Regions from separate parts of the Paenibacillus sp. JCM 18996 genome, predicted to be linked through region 1. Evidence: riboswitches for the same ligand, from Rfam matches in the RefSeq annotation. Region 1 holds a riboswitch; each other region holds the start of a gene.
The links. Region 1 has a riboswitch for cyclic di-AMP ahead of ACZ5N7_RS14090 (C40 family peptidase). Riboswitches for the same ligand answer to the same signal wherever they lie in the genome.
Positions count from the first base shown of each region.

Region 2: another riboswitch for cyclic di-AMP. It lies ahead of ACZ5N7_RS17730 (LysM peptidoglycan-binding domain-containing protein); the one in region 1 lies ahead of ACZ5N7_RS14090 (C40 family peptidase).
Region 3: another riboswitch for cyclic di-AMP. It lies ahead of ACZ5N7_RS09335 (Na-translocating system protein MpsC family protein); the one in region 1 lies ahead of ACZ5N7_RS14090 (C40 family peptidase).

Region 1 is NZ_AP043884.1:2,862,086-2,870,095, forward strand. Features, by position in the region: gene ACZ5N7_RS14080 (M1 family metallopeptidase) at 186-2,168, shown strand; gene ACZ5N7_RS14085 (hypothetical protein) at 2,181-2,999, shown strand; cyclic di-AMP (ydaO/yuaA leader) riboswitch at 3,307-3,445, shown strand; gene ACZ5N7_RS14090 (C40 family peptidase) at 3,487-3,921, shown strand; gene ACZ5N7_RS14095 (hypothetical protein) at 4,346-4,792, shown strand; gene ACZ5N7_RS14100 (helix-turn-helix transcriptional regulator) at 4,794-5,018, shown strand; gene ACZ5N7_RS14105 (DUF4386 domain-containing protein) at 5,051-5,746, shown strand; gene ACZ5N7_RS14110 (sulfurtransferase) at 5,991-6,827, opposite strand; gene ACZ5N7_RS14115 (GNAT family N-acetyltransferase) at 7,241-7,720, shown strand; gene ACZ5N7_RS14120 (VOC family protein) at 7,774-8,010, shown strand, end outside.
Region 2 is NZ_AP043884.1:3,607,560-3,615,569, reverse strand. Features, by position in the region: gene ACZ5N7_RS17745 (aldose epimerase family protein) at 1-53, shown strand, start outside; gene ACZ5N7_RS17740 (S-layer homology domain-containing protein) at 246-1,691, opposite strand; gene ACZ5N7_RS17735 (phosphotransferase family protein) at 1,815-2,729, shown strand; cyclic di-AMP (ydaO/yuaA leader) riboswitch at 2,859-3,018, shown strand; gene ACZ5N7_RS17730 (LysM peptidoglycan-binding domain-containing protein) at 3,024-3,812, shown strand; gene ACZ5N7_RS17725 (MATE family efflux transporter) at 4,258-4,617, opposite strand; partial or broken gene ACZ5N7_RS17720 (IS200/IS605 family transposase) at 5,426-5,509, opposite strand; gene ACZ5N7_RS17715 (glycerophosphodiester phosphodiesterase) at 5,718-6,470, opposite strand; gene ACZ5N7_RS17710 (CehA/McbA family metallohydrolase) at 6,500-7,804, opposite strand; gene ACZ5N7_RS17705 (carbohydrate ABC transporter permease) at 7,841-8,010, opposite strand, start outside.
Region 3 is NZ_AP043884.1:1,875,360-1,883,369, forward strand. Features, by position in the region: gene ACZ5N7_RS09325 (AraC family transcriptional regulator) at 57-917, opposite strand; gene melA (alpha-galactosidase) at 1,093-2,391, shown strand; cyclic di-AMP (ydaO/yuaA leader) riboswitch at 2,569-2,737, shown strand; gene ACZ5N7_RS09335 (Na-translocating system protein MpsC family protein) at 2,861-3,247, shown strand; gene msrA (peptide-methionine (S)-S-oxide reductase MsrA) at 3,339-4,316, opposite strand; gene ACZ5N7_RS09345 (L,D-transpeptidase) at 4,868-6,394, opposite strand; gene ACZ5N7_RS09350 (carbohydrate ABC transporter permease) at 6,838-7,671, opposite strand; gene ACZ5N7_RS09355 (carbohydrate ABC transporter permease) at 7,692-8,010, opposite strand, start outside.

The DNA of each region.
Region 1 (8,010 bases):
GCACCCGTCCCCGTCTCACGTACTTTCCACAGTCGTCGAGATCCGTTCTTTTATTGTAGCCAAACCCCCAACTTCTCGCAACCTCTCTTCCGCTGCCCCGGACCGCAATTATTTTTCCATTCCCGTAAATATTCCGCGCACCCCCCACATATACATGCTCTATAAGCTTGTCAACGGGGTGAATAATGATGAAATTGTCCGCAGCCAGACTGATTCCATGGGCCGGGGCCTGCTGTATCGCTTTGGCGGCTTCCTGGATCGCTCAACCTCTTTTTGCGCCGGAACAGCCGGTCTCCACCAGCATAGCGCTCAACGAACCGCAACCGCCTCAGGCGGGCAATTCCCAGAAGCCTGTGGACAGGCCCGCTCCGGCTCCGCTCAGCCAGCGTATTGTGGAGTACCATATCGGAGCGGCTTTGGAAGCCGGCACGAAGACCATCCAAGGGCAGCAAACGATGACGTGGACGAACCCCGGTGCTCAGCCGGTGGGCGAGCTTTATTTTCACCTTTACCCAAACGCGTTCAAATCCAAAGATTCCACCTTCATGCAGGAGTCGGGGGGAAAGCTGCGCAAAGACCGGATGAAAGAGGGAAGCTACGGACAGATGGACATTCTTTCGATGAAGACCGCACAGGGCGAGAGCCTGAAGGACCGGATCGAATATGTGCAGCCCGACGACGGCAACAAAAAGGACACGACACTGATCAAACTTACCCTGCCCAATCCCGTCAATCCCGGAGAAAAAATCACTCTGCATACCGATTTTACAGTCAAGCTCCCTGCCGTTTTTGCGCGGATGGGGTATTCGGGCGATTTTGTCATGGCAGGCCAGTGGTTCCCCAAAATCGCCGTCTACGAAACGAAAGGCACTCGCGGACGGTCGGCAGAAGGTTGGAATCTCCACCAGTACCACGGCAATTCGGAATTTTATGCGGATTTTGGCATCTATAACGTGAAGATCAAAGTGCCGTCCAATTACACCGTAGCCGCCACCGGGTTTCCCACCCGATCCCCTGCCGTTGAAGAAGCCGGCACCAAAACGTACCAGTTCTACGGCGACGATATCCACGATTTCGCTTGGGCGGCCTCTCCAAATTTCCAATATGTGGAAGAGTCTTTCTCCGCTCCCGGCGTACCCGGTGTCAAAATCAAGCTCTATCTGGATCCGGACCACGCCGAATTCAAAAACCGCTACATGGCCGCAGCCAAAAAATCGCTGTCCGACTACAGCCAGTGGTATGGCACCTATCCCTACTCCACCCTGTCTATTGTGGTCCCTCCCAAGGGCGGCAACGGAGCCGGCGGAATGGAATACCCTACCCTTGTAACGGGCTGGGGCGCGGATGAGAAAAACACCAGCCTGGAGCTGGAAAGGGTGATCGTCCATGAAATCGGCCACCAGTACTTTTATGGCATGGTGGCGTCGAACGAGTTTGAAGAAGCGTGGCTGGATGAAGGCTTCACTTCCTACGCCGAAGACAAGGTCATGCAAAAAGAGTACGGCGCCCGCTCCAACACACCGATGGAAGCCAGCTATATTACTGCGCCGGAATCGCTTCAGCGCAACGCCTGGGATTTTAAAACCCACGATAATTATGCGGAGAATGTGTATACAAGGGGCAAGCTGGTACTTTTGTCCATTGAGCAGCAGTTAGGCAAGTCCGGCATGGAGAAAGTGCTGCGCACCTATGTGGACCGGTATAAATTCCGCCATCCTTCGACGAAGGATTTTCAAAAAGTGCTTGAGGAAGTTACCAAAATGGATTGGCAGCCCTTCTTCGAGCAGTATGTGTACGGCGGCATGATGTCCGATTATGCGGTGGACCGCATCTCTTTCAAAAAATCCGACACTTCGGGCAGCTATGAAAGCACAGTCACGGTCCGCCGGCTCGGGGGGCAGTATTCCTCGGTTCCGATCGAATTTCACTTCAGGGACGGCAGCATGATGGAAAAAGCCTGGGATGGCAGGGATGCCGAAATCCAATTCAAAATCACCAATACAACCCCTGTCGATTGGGTGTCTATTGATCCCCGGCACTCGATGATCCTGGAGAATAAACGCATCAACAACTTCATGAAGACGCGCATCGACCCGAAATGGAACATCCGGTTAAGTCTCGGCACGGAAAAAATCATTGAGACCCTGTTCGGCTGGGTCGCCTGGTGAGGTGGAAAAACGATGTGGAGCGCTATGAAAGAAGGATGGAGAACGACATTGAGGCAGCCGTTTGCGGTGATCACCCTTTTTATCTACCAGCTGGTGTGGGGGCTGTTCCTCTACCGGATCGTACAGGGAATTGTGGTGCCGCTTATGCACCGGTATCCCGGAAACCTGCTGCCGAGAGAATCGCTGCAGTTGGTTATGGCCGAAAGCCAGTTCCGGCTGATGAAGACCGACTTGACCCATTCCTACCTATGGCTGTTATTGGTCCTGCTTCTTATGCGGATGGCTATTCATTCCTTGTTGAACGCGGGCATCTACTATTCCCTGGCCCACCCGGAAATGAATTCCGGCTACCGGTTTGTGAGAGGCATACGGACGTTGGGCCTCAGCTTCCTCGGCTATTATCTGTTGCAAATGGCGCTTCTTCTCGGCCCTTTGTATTTCCTGCTTCCGAAGCTGTACAGGATTTACACAAAAAGCGAGAGCAATTCCGCTCTGCTGGCGGGGATTTCCCCCTATTTAGGCGGCTATCTGCTCTATGGCGGGCTGCTCTATCTCGTGTTCCTTTACCTGCAGTTAGGGAAGGCGATGGGTAAAAAGCCGCTGTATTCCCTGCTCTTCCTGTTCCGCTACAGCCTGCCGATTATGCTCCTCGGACTGGTCACTCTATCGATCACGGGCACGCTCACTCTTTTGGTTGTGTCCGCTTCCCTATTCTGGGCCGGGCTCGCCGCTCTTATCCTGTTCCAGGCCTACCGGTATGTGCACATGTTCGGCAAAATATGGGCGATCGCCTCGCAGATCAGGTATTGGACTCAGCGTATCGATGTGTGAACAGACGTGTGGACAGACGCGTGAACAGTTGGGCTGACGCGTGGACAGACGTGTGAACAGCAGTTTGAATAACGGCAGTTTCAATCAGCAGTCAAACCAGTGCTGCATTACCGAGCCACACTTTCGCAGATTTGACTTTGTCTTGTGTATCTGGAGTAACAGCCTTATAACATTAAAAACCTCTTCTGCGGAAGGGGCTTTTTGACGTTTTATATCGATTTTTATTATTTTAAAATGTGAACATTATGTGACAAAGGGAGGAAAACCAGTTTCTTTATCGAAAGTTTAGACCTGCAAATAAAAAAAAACACACTATTTGTCGAATTTCCGTGACGGAAAACGGGGGAACCATTGTCTTGGGTGAATTGATCTCGCTTCAGAGTGATCATAGGGAACCTTCAACCGAACCCTCAAGCTAACTTCGTAGGCATGTGGAAGGAGTTTTTTCGTGTTAAAAAAGGCTTTTGCTCTGGCAGCAGGTGTTGTTATGTCCGTGTCGGTTTTTGCCGGTTCCGCATCCGCAGAAAGTCTGCTCAGCAAAGCGGTGAATTCGCTGGTAGGCACTCCCTACAAATATGCGGGAACCTCGACAAGAGGATTTGACTGCTCGGGATTTACCTCTTACTTATTCAACAAGTTCGGTGTTGATCTGCCTCACAGCTCCAAAGGTCAGAATGGCGAAGGACAGTGGATCTCCAAAAGTAACGTAAGACCCGGAGACCTCGTCTTTTTCAATACAGACGGTGTAGGAGTTTCCCATGTAGGAGTGTATGTAGGCAACGGCAAATTCGCCCACTCGGCTACGAAGGGTGGCGTGACCATCTCAAGCTTGGACAGCTCTTACTACGCCAATCGTTATGTGTCTGCGCGGCGTGTGGTTTGGGACGATCTCTACGACCAGATGATGACGGACGAAAACTAATTGAACGATGATAAGCAAAATTACTGCCCCGCTCGGCTAAGTCTGTGGACAAGCTGCGCAGGTTTTTTTTGTTATGGTTATTTACCCTTGGGGGCGGCGGTTGAAACAGGTTAGGGGGAAGTTTTTTGCAGCTGTTGTGCGCATGCTAGCGGGGCTTATTTGCAGAGATCTCCATGAGGACCAATACGAACGATATCTGTTGAATGGTTGTTTGCGAGTTATGACAAATTGAGTATCGTACCCGTTAAGAATAAATCTTAGCGGAATAGGCTACCGATTTTGTATTAGTTCATAGATCGGCAGCCTTATTTATTTTATGTACCAATGCAATGTAAACTATACTTGACATAATAAAAAACTTAAATTACATTATGTATATATAATTTTACATTTAGTAAAAAATATCTGACAAGGGGATTAAAGCATGACCTATCAAGAAAAGAAGAGCATCATATCATTGATCAGCACCATACTCATTTTTGGATCGTACTGCTTGTACATGTACCCACGATATCCCGACGGTAGCCCGGAACTTTCGGAAACCTTTCACTATTGGGGATCATTTGTTCTCGTCTTAATGCTGGTTTCGATTGTTGCGCATATTATCATCAGCATTATTTTCAACATCTTCTTAAGAATGGCGACCGGAGAGAAGGAACCCGCATTCGAGGATGAACTGGATAAGCTCATCGGTTTGAAGTCGAATCGAAATTCTTTTGCCGTATTTATCCTCGGCTTTCTTCTGGCTATGGGATCGTTGGTCATTGATAAGCCGTCACAAGTGATGTTCTTGATCCTGATCTTATCCGGATTCATTGCCGATGTAACCGGATCCATTACGAAACTTTATCACTATCGGAAAGGAGTCTAAGATGGGAAAAAATCTTGTCGGCAATCACATCCGAAAATTACGGTTTAATCATGATGAAATGACCCAGCAGCAATTGGCTGACAAGGTGGGCGTAACAAGACAGACGATCGTATCCTTGGAAAAGGGTAACTACTCCCCGTCTCTGGAACTGGCTTTTCGCATTGCTCACGCCTTCGACTTGCCTTTGGAAGAGGTATTCTTTTACGGGGATGACACAAAGGAGTAACAATAAGGATGTTCATTGGAGGAGAAAAGCAAATGGATTTTTCTATCAGAAAGAGCTCATTGATTGTGGGAGTCCTGTTTATCCTTGCAGCCGTTTCGTCGGTCATTGGCGGTCTTATTTTATACAAACCCATCCTCAACGATCCCGATTACCTAGTACAAGGTTCCGCTCACGCCAACCAGGTGATATTAGGAGCGGTGATGGAATTAATTCTTGTCGTTTCAGCGGTCGGTACTGCGACCACCATGTTTCCGATTTTAAGAAAATATAATGAAACGATCGCTCTTTGGCATCTTTGCTTCAGGTTTCTTGAAGCTGTTATCATCACTATCGGCATAATTAGCGTACTATCCCTATTGACCTTAAGTCGGGAATTCGTAGCAGAAGGAAGCCCGGATACCGCCTCATTTCAAATTTCAGGTACATTATTAAAGGCTGTACACGACTGGACCTTTGTTCTTGGGCCCGCTTTCATGCTTGGCATCAACACGATGATGTACAGTTACATATTTTATAAATCCAAGCTCGTACCCAGATTTATACCTATCTTGGGTATATCAGGGGCAACGCTTATTTTTATTCAAAGCTTGTTCGTTATGTTCGGTGTCATTGAACAAGTTTCTACTTGGGGTGCGATTTTGGCCCTGCCGGTAGCTGCGAATGAAATGATTCTCGCCGTTTGGCTAATCGTTAAAGGGTTCAATATATTGGCTTATAGATCCCGTTAGCGGAGTGATGGACTGTCTTGTGGGCAGCCCATTGATTTACTCATCTAGTATCAATCTTTTGGCTGATTCAACAACCATCTGTCCCGACTGTCGGGCTGTGGTTCACTCCGGGTTTTTTGAAACTGTTTTCCTCGATTTCTTGTTTGCAAGCCGTTGAACGAAAAGCCCAAAAAGGCCGTAACAGATCATCAACCAGCAACCTGTCACAGCCCCAAAACCAACGTCATACGCGGCCTCTCCGCTCTTACTCTTCCCCCGTTGCAATCGGGTTGTCTTCATACGAAACCCAGTCGCTCCAGCTGCCGGCGTACAGCTTCACATTAGGGAAGCCCGCTTCCGTCAGCGCCATAAAATTCGGCGTCGCCGTAACACCAGAGCCGCAGTAGACGATGATCTCGTCGTCCGGCGAAAGATGTGCAAACCGGTGCCGCTGGTCTTCGGCCGGCTTCCAGTAGCCGTCTGCGGTCAGCGACTCCTTCCAGAACTCATTCCGTGCTCCCGGAATGTGCCCGGCCGCCTTGACGATCGTCTCTTCCACGCCGAGGTACCGTTTGCTTTCCCGCGAGTCGATCAGCGTGACTCCCGGACGGTTCAGCTTGCTCCGCACCTCTTTCATCGAGGCCAGCAGCTCAGGGTGCGGTTGCGATTTGAACACTGCCGGTTTCACATCCGGCAGCTCGTGCGTCACCGGAAAACCATCCTCTTTCCATTTGGAGTAGCCGCCGTCCATGACGTAGACTTCCTCGTGTCCCAGCCATTTGAGCAGCCACCAAAAACGGGAAGCCATCGCTCCTCCCTGGTCGTCGTAGGCGACTACTTTTTTCGAGGCATCGATGCCCGCCTGTCCCAGCTTCTCCGCGAGAGCGGCCGGTTCCGGCAAAGGATGCCGTCCTCCGTGGGGCATTTTCGAGCCGGAGAGGTCCTGCTCCAAATCGAAATGCACCGCACCCGGCAGGTGATCCTTGGCGTAGCTTTCTTTGCCTGCCTGCGGCTGGCCCAGCACAAATCTGCAGTCGGCCAGCACCACATCGGAATGCTCCATATGCGAGGCCACCCATTCCGTACTCAAAATCGTTTTCACCATAATCACTCCTTGGAATTGTTTGCTGTCTGTCGTTTGTCGGCATTGTTTTTTCTGCCATTGTTTTCGCTGAACTTATGTACCGCTAATACTAGAATTCTATCGAATAACTCAGCCAATCCCCTGCTATGCCGCCCATCCGCTCATAAAACTTCCAGCCCGCGCGTTCTCCAGGGAAGTCGTATTTCCACCGAAGAGCTCATCTGCCGTTCCTCCTGCCTTTTATCGTGAAAAATCCGTATGGATCTACTCTACATGGGATTGAGTTTTGTTACAATAGGGCAGAACATGCTGAAACCGCAGGGTTAAAAGGCGCCGGGAACGGGTAAAAAAAAAGACAGAAAGAGGTGGGGGAAGTGGCTGAAAAACAGACGAAAGAAAGAAAAAGCTCTGCGCAAGCGATCCATTGGCGGATGGAACCGATGTCGGAGCGGCAGGGGCAGGAAATCTGCACTTGGGCTTACGAGCCGCCGTACGATGAATACAACTGGCCCGCTTGGCATGAAATGGCCGCTCACGGCATGGAATTTGCCGATCCGGATATCCGTGAAAAGCAGTATTATGCAATAACGGACGAAAAAGGGCAGCTTTGCGGATTCGCCCAACTGTTCCCGATGGCAGGTGTTACCCGGCTTGGGATCGGCATGCGTCCCGATTTGACCGGTAAAGGCCTTGGCGCTTCTTTTGTACGCCATATTGCCTTGGAAGCGGCGAGAAAAGAGCCCGTTAATGAAATCGATCTGGAGGTCCGCACCGACAATCCGAGAGCATGCCGCACGTATGAGAAAGCCGGTTTTGAGCTGACCGATACATATAGAAAGAAAACGCCCGTTGGCTGGTTGGAGTTTCACTGCATGGTTTTTCACAAGAAGGAAATAAATGACAAGCAATGAATATATATAGTAAGGCACATTGCTGACAATCTTTGAAAAAGGACTGATTCCCTATGAAAATGGCCATGCGCTACATCATTCTCTATGTAAGCGACCGCGAAGCCTCCGTCCGTTTCTACCGCGATCTTCTCGGACTGCCGGTGAGGCGGGAGCAGGGCACATACATCGAATTCGATACGGGCAGCACTATGCTAGCGCTAAACACCAAGGAATTTGTACGCGAAATGATGGAGTTTCCGGTACCCAACCAGACTTCCCATTCGTTTGAAATCGGTTTTGTCGTAGAGGAC
Region 2 (8,010 bases), 750 kb from region 1:
GCCTGGAGCCCGGGGAAATTTGGGAAGAAACCAGCCGGCTCTACATCAAATAATTCATCCGGCTGGTCACTGGTGCCTGGCTGATTGGCATGATGGCCCGGCCAGCCAGCCCTGAGAATGCTTGCATGGATTGGGCCGGTTCGCACTCATGGCCCTCGGGATTGCCGGCAGGCAGCGCCGGGGGCTTTATGCTGCGGAATGGCGGCAAAGTTCTCCAATTAGGGGGCTTAAGAGATACCGCCCTTCTAATCCTTAAGGCTATACCAGCTTTCGTAGTCGTGGACTGCATATCCCTTGAAAGAGGCGCGGCCATGGATCGTACCGATGACTTTATCCATCTCCCGCAGCATCAAAGCCTGTCCATAGGGATAAAAGGTGATGGGCCCTTCGCTGCTCGGCCGTGTTTCGACGGCGATGATAATGCTTCCGCCTTGTTTCTCCGCTGCGTTCAGTTCATTCTCCACGATGCTGATAATATCGGCTGCATTGTCACGGTAAGCCATCAGGGTGACCTGGTCCAGCCTGCGGATCATCCAGTCGGACAAAGGGATTTGTGCGCCGTTCCCGTCGGATACTTTCAACATTTCCAGCCAGAACGGCAGCTGAGCACCAGCAGTCAAGCCGGGGGCGCCTGTTTTCACTTCTTTGACGAAAGTGTCTACCGTATCTCTCCATAAGCCCAGCATCCTGTCTGTGTCCTGCTGCCACACAGGCAAAATGTACGGCTCTACGTCCAGACAGATTCCTTTAAGCTGCCGGTTGACCGCAGCGCCTGCATTATAGGTTTTAACCCAGTCGACAAGCTTGTCCATTTTATTCCGGTTCTCCGGCAAAATCCAGTCGGGCGCTCCGCCCAAAGCGTGGACTTCCATGCCAAGCGTGCCGGCTTCCTCGATAAAGCTGCCGTAATCCTGCGGGGCAACATCCGGATCCATCTGCAGGTAAACGAGATTGACGCCGTTTTTATGAAGAAACTGAAACACTTCGGCTTTATTATTCAGAAGCTGGCCGGTATTCCATAAATAAGTGGCTTTATACATCGGTTTCTCTTGAGTGAGGTATGTCTTCACATACCCTGGCATCTCCTTCATCGCCAAATCAAGCAGCGCAGCCATTTCTTGACGGCTCATCGGTTCCTTGGGACGGTAGGACCATACGCCGGAAGCCATCTTAACGTCCGCTCCGTACCATTTATGGGAAATCACGCTGCTGACCGCTTCCAGCGCCCAGGTGTCGGGCTTTTCCTTAAAGCTCGAGCTTGTGTCGGGATACAGCCCTTGTTTACGGGCATATCTCCAGACCATGGCGGCGGCCTCCTGCCTGGTGACGGGTTGATCCGGCAAAAATGCCGTTTCCGTTGCACCGTCCACGATACCCGCTTCATAAGCGGCACGTATATACACAGAGCCCCAATGGCCCCCGATATCCGTAAACGGAACCCGGCCCCCATTGTCGTTCAACCGAAAAGCACCCGCCGCAAATTTGGCAAACTGCGCCCGGCTCATGGCCTGTTCGGGACCGAATAACCCGTCAGCAATGCCGTCCGCGATCCCCAGCTTCTTTAACTCTTCAATATAGGGAAGATAAGGACTTGTTCCCGGTATGTCCGTAAAATCCGCAGCAGACGCAATTACATTTGACCAGATGAACGCATTAATGACGACACACAAAATGATGGAGATTTTTTTCATTCCAGTTCCTTTCCCTGCCACATTTTTAACCGATACCAATTATAATCCATAATTAACGAATAAACCCATGGTAATATCGACCAAAAAAACGTCCTTAGGACAAGAGCGGGAGGCTGATGGAGGATGAGTACGTTTAAACCGGAAATGAATATCAGCACGGCGGAAGCTTTTTTGCAAAAGCTTTTGAACGGGCCGGTTTCCCGTCTCCATCCGATCGAAGGAGGGGAATTGAGCAAAGTTTTCAGCTACAGCCATCAAGACAAGGAATTCGTCATCCATTTTAACGGCAGCGGGGAAGGCTTTGAGAAAGAGCGGTATATACATGAAACGTTCTCATCACAGGGCATACCGGTTCCGAAGGTGCTGGAGGTCGGCAGGGCGGGCGAATTATACTTTTCCATTGCGGAAAAAGCTCCTGGACGGTCGATCGTCAGCTGCCCGCAAAATGAAGTGAAGGAGATTCTGCCCGACCTGGTAAAACAATTCTCTGCAATCAACCGGGTCTCCCTGGGCAAGTCCAAAGGTTACGGGTGGATCCAGCCCTCGGGAGACGGAGTTTATGGCAGCTGGCTGGAATTTCTCGAGTCTTTTTTTCTGAAAGAGCAATCCGGTTTTTGGGAAGGTTGGTATTCGCTGTTTGAGCATAGTTTCCTGGAGCGGGATGTATTCGAGCACTTGTATGCCATCATGATGGACCTCGCCAAATGTTCGCCCGGAGAACGCTATCTCGTGCACGGAGATTTCCACTTGGGGAACATGCTGACGGACGGGCGCACCGTGACCGGCATCGTCGACTGGGAAATGGCCATGTACGGAGACTTTGTGTTCGATTTGGCCACACAGCATCTATGGACCCCTCAGCTGCAAATTCCTCAAATGGTGCGCGATGTTTGGACGAGCGAGGGGCGCGAGATTCCCAAATTCGAAGAAAGGCTGCGATGTGCCCTGCTCTTCAAAGGATTGGACGGCCTCAGGTTCTACGCCAAGAAAGGCGACCGCAATGCCTACGGCATGGTAAAAAGCGAGCTGCTGCGCTGACGGACTGAATACCTGCGGCAATGCAAGCTGATGGCTGAAACAACCCCCTTATTACCCAATAAAACGCAGGCTTAAACATTTTACCAATAATTACATATTCATCAAAAAAGAAAGGTATGGTACGATAAATCTCGAAAAATGCCAAAACTTTGGAAGGATTTCCATGTTTCCAAAGTGCGGGGGAGAGCTTCATGACGCAGCCGCGTCTTTGGGGTGAATCGCTTTAGCGAAGGGATGTATCCTCATCCCAAACCCGACAACTAACCTCGCAGGCCCATTAAAAGGAGGAGCAACATGAAACGGTTCACCAGGAAAACTTTTTTTACTCTGGCATTAGGTCTATCGATCGCAAGCATTGCGACACCCGCATTCGCAGCAACTTACCAGGTTCAGCCCGACGATACTATGTGGAAAATTGCAACAGCCAAAAATATTCCGCTGGAGTCGATACAAAAGGCTAATCCGGGAGTAGATCCATTGAACCTGCAGACAGGGCAAACCCTGAACCTTCCCGATGTCCGCTACACGATTCAGGAGGGAGATACGTACTGGATTATTGCGAACAAGCTGAAGCTTCCTTTAAAAGAGCTGATGGCCGCCAATCCGAAACTCGATCCTCTGAATTTATACCCCGGCTTAGTGTTGACCCTGCCTTCCGCAGCCCCCGTTAAGGCGAACACTGTTCAGGCCAGTCAAGCATCAACGTCCGCAAATATCATTTCGGCATCTGCGAATACCGTGAATGTTTCCGGACAAGCCCTGCCTTATAAGAAGATTATGTCGATGACGGCCTCCGCTTATTCGGATTCCCCTGAAGAGAACGGATGGGGAGCTGTCGATTATTATGGCAACCCGCTGAAGCTGGGAACCATTGCTGTCGATCCTGCCGTCATCCCGATGGGATCCAAAGTTTTTATTACCGGCTATAACTTCAAAAACTTGCCTGACGGCGGGCTGGTTGCCTACGCTACGGATCAGGGAAGCGCGATTAAAGGAAACCGCATTGATATTTTCATTCCCGGTCATAGAGATATGGTAGCCAATTTTGGTTTCCAGGACGTGCAGCTGTATGTGCTGCAGTAAATAACAAAAGAGTGTTCCGGCTTTGTGGCCGGCGCGCTCTTTTTTTCTTCGATGGAAAGGATTTAGACAAATACCGAGATTGGATAGCTATTAGGAAATCCGTATTTTCTCTTGCAATAAGGAAAATTATAGTTTATTTTTCAAGTAGTTCCAATTATAAACGATTTAAAAGAGCGATTGCAATTGGAATGGGAGGCATGCAGATAAATTAGACAAATTTAGAATTTCAACTCACTTTGGAACAGGCTCAGCTGGAGTTGGATTATTCTTACACCGTTTAGCTAATGCCGAACAAAAGATAGGTAACTTTAATTTCACATTGGATAGTATCTTATTAAAGTCCCCATGGAATCCTAGACAAAACTGACTCATTTAAGGGCTTACAGCAGCCACTACATTTCTACTAGTGTACTTTTCGCATGAAATTCATCAGGGGAGATTATCACTATCCTTTGATCGATAATCCAGATTCCATATTATTAACCAGTATTTTCTTTTCCCACACACGGCTCTTCCAACGGATGGCCAGGAGAATCGCCCTGCACCATTCATCGATTGCCATTGTCCACCACAATCCAGTGAGTCCCATATGGAATCGTAGGCAAAGCAGGTATGCCAGAGGTATACCTAATAAGAACGGGAAGATGATTGCCATCAATGCTGAAAATCGGACATCGCCCGATGCTTTTAACGACTGTGTAATGATCAGATTAAAGGTACGTCCTGGTTCGAGAATGATACAAATGAACAAAAGGGTAGTACCCATATTAATTATCTCGGTATTATCTGTAAAAATTCCAAACAAAAACTGTCCCGAAACTGCTGTTTTGTATTAAAACTATGTTCCTGTTCACCCCCAATTAAGAAAAAGGGTATCTCTCGGATACCGCTTCTGGTGTAGTGACTGTGCATACTCGCTGTGCGACAGCCTTCCGACGCATCTTCACCGTCGCTGCTCGCCAGCCCTCCAACAGATCATTACGCTAGTTGCACGCAAGCCCTTAGACGCATCAGTGTCGCTGGCTGGGCGCCAGCCCTCCGACACATCATCATCACCGCTCGCTGCACGCCAGCCTTCTGACACGTCTAACCGCTCGCTGCGCCTGGACTGTAATAGCAGCTATGCCGGCATAGCTATCCACCTGTTTCTTCCAATGCGCTTAAGAATACGCCTCCAAGTCTTTCCTATCATTAGCCTTTCCCCCTTCCCTAACTAAGTTTGACACCTTCGATACGTACAATGATAGTCAGATTATGTAAAATAAACTGTAGGATCAAATAAAGTTATTGTAAAAATGGCAGTCGCCCAATGAGAAAACTCTAGTCTGGTACTAACAGCTGCAATTTGCAATATGATACTGATTATCCTCGCGATCCTCGGTGTGTTTCCATATTGCTCTTGACTGTGGCGTGGATCAAGGTCACATAGATCCTCATTGGTATTGTGTTTCTGCTGTATATGGGCGCAGTCACTTGGGGGATCCCTGCTCCCGCCACCTCTTCCGAACGGAAGCCTTGATTATGTGGACCAGCGGGGTCTATGAAACAATAATAAAAGTGGTAATAGCACTTGACTTACACATTGGATTTCTACATCAATCTTCCACTGGTTTGACCCATACTTTTCTTCGATATCGTGGACAATAGGAGTTGATTAGGGATACGGTTGTTGCAGTTCTTCTATAGTCTAGTCCCATAGTCTGATGGTATCGGTATGAATATATAATCGCAACACAAAACTTGCAGAAATGTAGGATTAAATAAGCTGTCTAATGACAGCCCTTATCCTAAGCCGATTCATCCCATGCCTAAAGGCAAGAGCTTTCTCGGCTAGATTATGTAAATTTGCATTAATCACTTGCTGAGTAACACAATCGTTTACCATCTCATAACACGCAAAGAAGTTTATACCACTGTCTCCCGCTTCAACCGCACCAAAGCCTCCACGTTCCGTGTCGTAATAGAGTGCACGCCGGCGGCAAGAAAGCGCCTCATCTCCGTTTCCTCGTGTACCGTCCATACGTATACCGGAAGGCGATGCCCGGCAGCAGACTGCAGAAGCTCCGGTGCGACTGCGCTGTAATGAATGTTGATGCCAATGCATGCTGCGCTCAAGGCGTCTTCGCAGTTCAGCTTGACCGCTTCACTGTAAGGCAGGGTTTGAAAGTAGAGGTGTTCGGCATTCAGCAGCTTGCGCAGGCGCGGGTTGAGCTGTTGCACGATATGCGCCCGGCCGGCCTCGCAGCCGGACAGAAACACCTGATCAAGCAGTCCGTTCTTTTCCACCAATCTGGAAACAGGCTCGACGCAATCGTCGGATTTCAGGTCGAGATTCATTAGTTTGCCGGACGGCTGAATGAGGGACAGAGCCGATTCCAGCTTGATGATGCGCATCGTTTCTCCCGGCGCGCCGTTGTGGGCCTCTATATCCAGTTCGCTTAATTCGGCGTAAGTCATCTGTGAGATGCTGTACCTGGTTCCATCAGGCAGGCTCACAGCATCATCGTGCGCAAGTACAAGCACACCGTCCCGGGTGATTCGGATATCGTCCTCCACCACATCGGCTCCGTGCTTCAACGCGCTTTCGACTGAACGCAAAGTATTGTCCGGCGTTCCCATACAGCCGGTGTGCGCGGTAATGAGCGGAAATGTTTTCATAGGTCATTCACCTCGTCGGAAGAATAGTGTCAAATAGATTCCCCGAAATAGATCGGGTTCGTCATTGCGGCAAGCAGCAGCGCTCCTCCCGCTTCCTCAAAGCATCGCCAGACTTCGGCCCGGACATACTTCCGGCCTGTGGCCGTAAACTTCTCCTCAAGCGGGACCTCGCTGAGGTCCTGCGCCGCCGTTACCCATTCCCGCTCCAGTCCCCGATCGCTGATCAGGCGCACCCGGTCGCCGGCGCGAACGCCTTTGGCCCGCATGCTCACCGCATGGCCGGCAGGAATCACAGGCACAACGTCGCCTGTCATGTACTCACCGCAGCCGAGCTCCACAAAGGGCCCCTGCGGCCCATAAGCCATACACACCCGGCCTTTTGCTATGCCGGCAAGTATGCCTTGCACCGTCCGGGATTCCGCATAAACGAACGTCGTCGGCGAACCATGCCTCACAAACGGGTCGGGCCGGTGGGTATCGCTTCCTCCCACGGCCACCAACCGGCGGCCTTTCCGCAGCTGCCCGTCCCACCACTGCAGCGCGCGGTTGTTCGACTCCCGCCAAGGGCCGTTCCATACCTCTACCCAATCATGGTCCACAGTAAAGTCCCAAAGCCAAGGACAATAATCGCAGTGCGGATGGTTCAGCACGATACTCGCGCCTCGCTCTCGCGCCGTCCGCAGTCTGCGGTTAACGTCTTCTTGACCGGCCACACGGAAATCGTCCAACGGATCCGCTACTCCCAGCAGATTGGCATGGCCGAAATTCGTCGTGACCTCCATGCCCGGAATCATTACTAGCCCCGTACCACGGGGATAGGCAAAATTTTGACTGCACGTATTATGATCCGTCATCGCAAGAAAATCGCAGCCCAGCCGCTCCATCTCCGCCGCATTCTCCTCCAGCGTGAAGCTCCCGTCACTGTGCACGCTGTGCATATGCAGGTCACCCTTCAGCCAGCGGGGCGATTCCGTCACAAGCTCAACCGTGACCGTCACGGTGCAGCCTTCCTCGGGCACCTGGTACGCGTTGTGCAGCACCGCCCAGCCCCCCGGCTCGAGCCCGCCCGGCAGATACCCGGGAGTCGCCTGCTCCCGGCCGATCCGGAATCCGCTTCGCGCCCCGCCGCTCCAGCCTCTTACCCTGTGCACGTCCCTGACGCCGAGGTCGATCACCGCCTTTGCCTCCCCGTGGGATTGCACTTCATACGAAACATGAAGCTCCTCCACTCCGGCCGGCATTTCAAACGGAATCTCCACATACGATGACTGCTCCTGCCGCTCGATGCGGCGCGTGTACACTGCGGCGGCACCCTTTTTCCCGGAATTATTCATACGCTCTCCTCCCTCTCTGTGCACAAAGCCTGGTGTCTACTCCTTATTCGCTCCCACCATAATGCCTTTGACGAAATATCTTTGCACAAAAGGATAAATGGCGATCAGCGGAAGCAGGGCAATGACAATCCCCGCCATCCGGACATTATTTGTAATTATAAAATTGCTCGACGTGGCGTCGGTATCGATAATCAGCGACTTCAAAG
Region 3 (8,010 bases), 990 kb from region 1:
TAAAATATTGCACATTGACCGCGGATTTGACAAGGCCCGGCAGTCTTTTATTTTCATCATACGACACAGTTACCGTCTTCCGTATGGATTTTGCCGCGGAACTCCGTCGGGGAGCAGCCGTACCATTTTTTAAACTGCTTGGAAAAATAGAGCGGGTCCGCAAAACCCACCGAAGAAGCGACCTCCTCAATCGTCAAAGGCTGGTCCAACAGCAATTTGGCGCGCTCCATCCGTACTTTAAGCAGAAAATTCATCGGCGACATCCCAGTGAACTGCTTGAACATCTTGGACAAATACGTGCGGTGGTACCCGAGCGAGCGTGCCATTTCTTCGATCGAAACCGGCTGGGAGTATTGCAGTGTAATCCACCGGACCGCTTGTTCCACCTGCTGGCGGATGGCTTCGCTCACCTTCTGCTCCTTTACCGAGGTCTTCGATTCTTTGGCGTATTCCGCCAGCAGCAGCCTCATATAGCCGCCCGTCTTCATGTCGCAGCCCCTTTCGGCTCTCTGAAGGCAGACGAAGGTTTGGCTCAGCAGCGCATTGATTCTCCGCTTCTGTTCCGTATGGATGACAGGCTGGTGGGGAGAAATTCCGATTTGGCTGAGATATTCCGCGATACGGTCGCCCCTGAATCCGATCCAACGGTATTTCCAGGGCTCATGCGGATCCGATTCGTAGCTGGACAACTCTCCCGGAAAAATAATAAAGCTGCTGCCCGCCCCAATCTCATATCCTTTTCCCATTGAATAAAAGCTTCCTTTACCAGAAGTTACAAAATGCAGCAAATAATAATCCAAAAGCTGGGGGCCCACTTTATGGGACGCCCGGGTTTGCGATTCTCCGCTGAACAGGACTGTGATCTCACCTTTGCCGGGAGAGGGATTGATCGCCACCGCATGTGAATAGGCCGGCATAAGCCGCACTCCTTTCGGATTTTCCGGTTCACAGGAACTCAGGCTATTATTTCTCATTTTATCAACAAAAAACTACATCTGTCCATATGAAAGTGGAATCTCTCCATTCGAAACCGTTGTATATAGGCGTATAGTTTGTTTAGAAATGAAACCACTTTCAAGGAGGAACACAGCTGTGCCGAAAATTACCTTTTTAGGAGCAGGAAGTACCGTTTTTGCCAAAAATGTCCTTGGAGACTGCATGATGACCCCCGCGCTTCAGGATTATGAATTAGCTTTGTTCGATATCGACCCTGAGCGTTTGAAGGATTCGGAGAACATGCTGAACAACCTGAAGGCCACTACAGGCAGCGGCTGCAGCATTAAAGCTTACAGCGACCGCAAAGAAGCGCTCAGGGGCGCGAAATTTGTAGTAAACGCCATCCAGGTCGGCGGATACGACCCTTGTACGATTACCGATTTTGAAATTCCGAAGAAATACGGCTTGCGCCAGACGATAGCCGACACTGTCGGAATCGGCGGCATTTTCCGCAACCTGCGCACGATCCCGGTGATGCTCGATTTTGCCCGGGATATCCAGGAAGTGTGCCCTGACGCTTTGTTCTTAAATTACACGAACCCGATGGCTGTTCTCACCAATGTAATGAACACTTACGGAGGAGTGAAAACAGTCGGACTCTGCCACAGCGTGCAGGGATGCATCCCGCATCTGTTCAAAAGCCTCGAAATGGACACCGAAGGAGTGCAGGCCAAAATCGCCGGAATCAACCACATGGCCTGGCTGCTGGAAGTAACCAGGGAAGGCCGGGACCTGTATCCCGAGATCAAGCGCAGAGCCGCCGAGAGACAGAAAGAAAAGCACGACGACATGGTGCGCTACGAGATGATGTTCCGCTTCGGCTACTACGTGACCGAGTCTTCCGAGCACAATGCGGAATATCACCCGTACTTCATCAAAAGAAATTATCCGGAGTTGATCGACCGCTTCAATATTCCGCTCGACGAGTATCCGCGCCGCTGTGTCCGCCAGATCGACCGCTGGAAGACAATGAGGGAAGAGATGGTGAACAACAAGAATCTCGAACATACGCGTTCCAAAGAGTACGCTTCTTATATGTTCGAGGCAATGGAAACCAACGAGCCGTTCCGCATCGGCGGCAACGTGATGAACACCGGACTGATCACCAACCTGCCGAAGGAAGCCTGCGTGGAGGTAACCTGCCTGGTGGACAAGAACGGCGTCACTCCGACTTATGTGGGAGATCTGCCCCCTCAGCTGGCCGCGTTGAACCGTACCAATATCAACACCCAGCTGCTGACCATCGAAGCGGCAATGACGCTGAAGAAAGAGCACATCTACCATGCGGCGCTGCTAGACCCTCACACAGCCGCCGAGCTGTCGATTGACGACATCGTGGCCATGTGCGACGAGCTGATTGAAGCCCATGGCTCTTGGCTGCCCAAATACCAATAATCTGTGTAAACGACAGATTTCGAGAGTATATGGCAGATACCTTGAATAAAATATCATTATTTTCGCCAATAATCTTCAAATATTCGCTGTAAACGGTCATATTAGCGGTTTGACATGGTTTCAGGAGTGCCTTTTGTAGTTTATAATAGATGTACAGCACTTTATCTGTTTAAGTGAACTTTTAAATCGCTGAATTCTCATTTTCGAATGAGAAGCGGGGGAACCAATCGGAGCTGCCGGCGCGCCGGCAATTCCAGGGGTGAATCCACAGGAAGGCTTCTTTGGTAGGGTGACTCTCACGCCCGAATCCGTCAGCTAACCTCGCAAGCGTATAGGGAGAGGCAACAACTATCGTGCAATGCACGGCTTCCGCCGTGTGGGAAGAAGTCCACGAATAGAGTTCCCTCTATTTCGACGGGCTTCTTTTGTTGTCTCCCGCAAAACATTGCCGAATAGGAGTGAAAGCACAATGTTAACCGATGCAAGAGCCGCTATGAAGCAGTCGATCAGCGAATGGTATAAGCACTACGAAACGGAAATGCTCGGCAGCAGTTCGGAGCGGACCGAAATTCATATCGTCAAGAATAAAATCCTGATTATCTCTCAGGGAACTCCGGTGGAAGAAACCTTTGCCTTCGCAGGTGCGCCCGACGTGGAGCCGACCCAGACAGGCGAAGGCGAAACGGACGAGGCGGGCGGCGATTTGATGAAGAAAGCCCTTTCCTTCGTTACGCGCTGCGAGGTGGTTTCCTCTTTTACCGCTGTTTGCGAGGTGACAGGCGAGAAGACGGAGCTGTACACCCTCGACTGCAACCTTGAGAACATCCTGGAGACGCCGCACCAGTTAGGCGACTAACCCGATTTCCATGTTCGCCTCTTTTGAAACAAGCAAGCAAAACAGGATGTTTTGCTTGCTTGTTTTATTTTGTGAGTTATTGTATTTGTTTCTATTTGTCAAACAGCGTTAAATACTCTCCGTAGCCTTCCCGCTCCAGCTCTTCCCTGGGAATGAACCTCAGTGCAGCGGAGTTGATGCAGTAACGCAGGCCTCCCGTTTCGCGCGGACCGTCGTTGAAGACATGACCCAGGTGGGAATCCGCCTGTTTGCTGCGTACTTCCGTCCGCACCATGGAATGGCTCAAATCGGATTTCTCGATCACTTGGCTCTGATGCATCGGCTTCGTGAAGCTCGGCCAGCCGCACGCGGAGTCGAACTTATCCATGGAGCTGAACAAAGGCTCGCCGGATACGATATCCACATATATGCCCTCCCGATGGTCATCCCAGAATTCATTGCGGAACGGAGGCTCCGTGCCGTTGTTCTGCGTGACGTGATACTGCAGCTCAGTCAGCCTTGACTTCAGTTCATCCGGGTTTTTGGTGAATTTCCAGTGTTTGTCGATGAAGGCGTCGCGGCCCGAGCCTTTACGGTACATTTTATACCTCATCGGGTTTTTGTGATGATAGTCCTGATGATAATCCTCGGCCGGATAGAATTCCGCTGCGGGAACGATCTGCGTGGCGATCGGACGGTCAAATCGGCCGCTTTCCTCCAGCTCTTTTTTGCTGGCCTCCGCCTGTTCCTTCTGCGCCTCGTTATGATAAAAAATCGCCGTACGGTACGACTCGCCCCGGTCAAAGAACTGCCCGCCCGCGTCGGTCGGGTCGATCTGCTGCCAGAAAATCGACAGCAGCTTTGAATAAGGGAAAATGCCCGGGTCGAATGTGATTTGAACCGCCTCGGCATGCCCCGTAGTCTCCGAGCATACTTCCTCGTACGTCGGATTCGGCTTGTGCCCGCCTGTATAACCGGATACCACTTTTATTATGCCGGGAAGTTCCTCGAACGGCGTGACCATACACCAGAAGCAGCCCCCTGCAAAAGTCGCGAGTTCATATTTTGATTCCATTTGCTCTGCGCTCATGCGATCACTCTCCTTTACCTAACAGCATACCAGAATCGCCGCGCAAAATAAAAATCCCGCCCTCCGGATCCGGTTTAAGATCAGATCGTCATAATGGCTCTCCGGCAGTAATCATTGAAATACCTTTTCAATTCCAAGAAAGTCCTATCGAATTCAGCACGTTGAACGAGTTCCAACCGCACAGGAAGCTGAACGCTTAAGATCCCTGCATCACTGCAGGTTTAAGCAAAAACCAAGCGGCTCCCCCATTTAAACGGGAAGAAGCCGCTGTTGAAAGTTGTAATAGTCGGCTCCGAATTTACCGGCATTGGCCCCGGCCGTACCGCTATGCTAAATGCACGTTACGCACCAACCTCAAGAACGCTTCGATCAGAAGCTTCTTTTATAGTCCATAATCCGTCGGTACATCCTTCTGTCTTTGAGCTTAAGGAAGTAGGAAATGCCTGTGTAGGCATTGATTGATGAAAAAAGAAAGAAATATGCAAGCCGATGAACGCAAAAAAACCTTGATTACTCAAGAGTAAGTCACGTAAAAATCCGCTTTCAATTGTTTATCCCAACCAATAAAAAACGGATTTGGCAGCGGTTTCATTCTTGTTCGGCTTTTGGTTGGAAATAAGTCTGTCGACATTCAATGCAACAATATTCTCATATGCCGGCGGGAAGCCCTGCACGATTTGAACGGGAGCCCCTTTCGGAACGAGTGGAAATATTTCCGTGATATCCCGATTGGATAACCTGACACAGCCCAGCGATTTATTCGCCGCTATCGACGATGGGTCATTTGTACCGTGAATCGCGTATTGGCCCATGCCCAGACCCGCTTCACCATAAACATTCGGCTGACTGCCCGTCGGCTTGATCACCCGCTCCCGTATCGTAAAATCCCCTTCCGGCGTCGCATCCTGGTTACCGAGCCCCACCGGTTTGCTTGCAATAACGGTGGACCCGCTCACCAACTTCAAGGTGTAGTCTTGCTTCGAGACTATGATTTTTACAGGTTCATAGGGAATTTGCTTCGCCTGCTGCTCGTCCACGCTGTTCGGATAGAACATATCCTCAACCTGTCCTGCGCTCGGATGGAACACCCATCCCCCCTTGCCGTCAAAACTGGCTGCAACATGGTTATCCCCCGTCACTGCCTCGCCAGGAATGATGCTTAAATAATTATCGGGGTAATCGGCTGTGAGGGACTCTATGCTGGTAGGGGGAGAACCCTTCTCCTGTATGTATGACTGAAGCGCCGTTCTCACCAGATTTACCGCCACCTGATTAAGTGGAGTCGAGACAGCGCTTTGCTTGCTGACATCGCGATTTATGAACCGGATCCTCACCGACGGGTCGATGGAAGCGTTATACTCAGCTTGTACGAAAGCCGATTGTTTTAGAGCTTCGCTGGTTAAAGGAATCGTTCTGCCCAGCAGCGACCGGTCCGAGGTCATGATGCCGAAAAGCTGAATATTGCGTCCCGGCTGATTGCTTGCCATCTCCATCGCTTTGCCGTATAGTGTCTTTTCTATTTTCTCGACTGCCTCGTTGTAGGGGAGATAGATCACAAAAGAGACATCAACCGTCTCGTAAACCACTTCCTTTCCAACCGGCCAATGTCTGGCTTTGGACACAACGGCTTTTACCGTATCCATGTTCAACAATAAAATGAGAAGCACCAGATTGGCGGCAAGGAGGATGAGCAGAAGCCATTTAACCCAGCCTGAGACTTTCCTTTGCGGAGCCATCATGTGCAGCTGCTGTTGTCCCGCTTGACTTAGGCCTCTCAAGTTTCTTGCCGCTTGTCTCGCTTTCATTGCATAGGGAGAAGTGATCGTTCCGGCTGCCTCCTGGTAATGAAACAGCGCCTTGGCCAAAGCACCGTCTTTCTCGTATTTCCTGGCAAGCATGTAATGTGCTTCAGGGGATTTGGGATCAGAGTAGCGCAGCATTTTCTCATAAAATAAAGGGTCGCTCGAATTCAGGTAAAGATTTTTGCGAATATGGATCAAATTGGATTTCAAATAATGTTTAAACCGAGGATGCACCGTATCCTGCACCGTTCCGGCCGAAGTTTCCCCATTTTCCAAAAGGTTGTCCTCCTGTCAGTTTTTGATACATATTGTATCATATGTTGAATACTACTGCCAATCCTTATATTGACAACTGGATACGTTTTGTATCTTTCAGCTTAAAAAAACACTCTGCCCGAAATACCCCCTCTGGACATCAAATAGCGGAATACAGTTCCTTTATGATTTCTTGCATGCACGAGAAGTTGTAAATAACGAAAAAAAAGTACCTTACTACAACGAGTCACTAGGTGAAATCAAGTCCCGAAACTTTTGCCCGCTCCCGAAGAACGCGAAATAAGAAAAACTGTTGTCGGAGTATGCTGGAATATATTATTAAGTACTTTACAGGTAGTTTTTATTGTCGTGTCAGATGCTAAGCGTTAGCGAATCATGGAAAAGACAAAAAGAACCTTTCCTGCCCTGTCAGGAGGTTCTTTTTGTCAGCGCAAGCTGATAGTTTAATCCTTGATAGCCCCCGCCGCTAAATCGGAGATAAATTGGCGGCTGACCAGCAGAAACATGATGATTAAAGGAAGCGTCGCCATCAATGTGCCTGCCATGACCATAGCAAAGTCCGTGTTATAAATACCGTTTAATTGCGACAAAGTGATCTGAAGTGTATATTTTTTTGGATTATTGAGGATGATCAGCGGCCACAAGTAGTCGTTCCAGCTTCCGATAAAAGTGAAGATCCCCAGAAAAGCGAGAGCCGGCCGCAGCACAGGAAGCCCCACATTCCAAAACAAACGGAAATGATTACAGCCGTCTATTCTCCCGGCATTCAACAAATCATCGTGTATCGCCCCTGATGCATACTGCCTCATCCAGAATATTCCAAAGGCAGAAGCCATATGAGGAATGATCAGCGCTTTGTAAGTGCCGACCCAACCCAGCTTTTGCATAATGATAAAGGAAGGCACTAGGGACAGTTGTCCCGGAATCATCATGGTCGCCAGCAGCAGTATAAACAATATTTTTTTCCCGGGAAATTCAAATTTGGCAAATGAAAAACCGGCCAGAGAACAAAAGAACAATACCAGCAGCGTAGATACCGCGGCTACAAAAACAGTGTTCATAAAAGCGCCAAAAAAGTCAATGTTCGCCAAAACATTTTTTATATTAGTAAGCAATTGCGTTCCAAAAGTAAGCTTAGGCGGAAATCGGTAAATGTCGCTGGTTGTTCTTGTTGACATCACCGTGAGCCAGTAGAACGGAAACATGGACAGCATGACCCCGACGAGCAACGATACGTGTAAAAACATTTTTTTTATATATGCCTGATTGCCTGCCATGTCTAAACCCCTTTCTGTTATTATGATTCAGACTTTTGCACAATTTTCCAATTCACTAAAGAGAAAAGCGCAATCACGACAAACAATCCCCAGGCTACTGCGGAACCATAACCAAATAAATTTTTAACAAAAGCCTGCTGGTATAAATACAGGACGACAGTCATTCCTTCTCCGCCCGGACCGCCGGTGTTTCCCGTCAAGATCTGGGATTCAGTAAAAGTCTGCATGCCGCCGATGGTTGATGTGATGACAGTGAATAAAATGACAGGCCTAAGCAGAGGAATCGTTATTTTGAAAAATGTCTGGGCCGTGCTTGCTCCGTCAATACGCGCTGCCTCG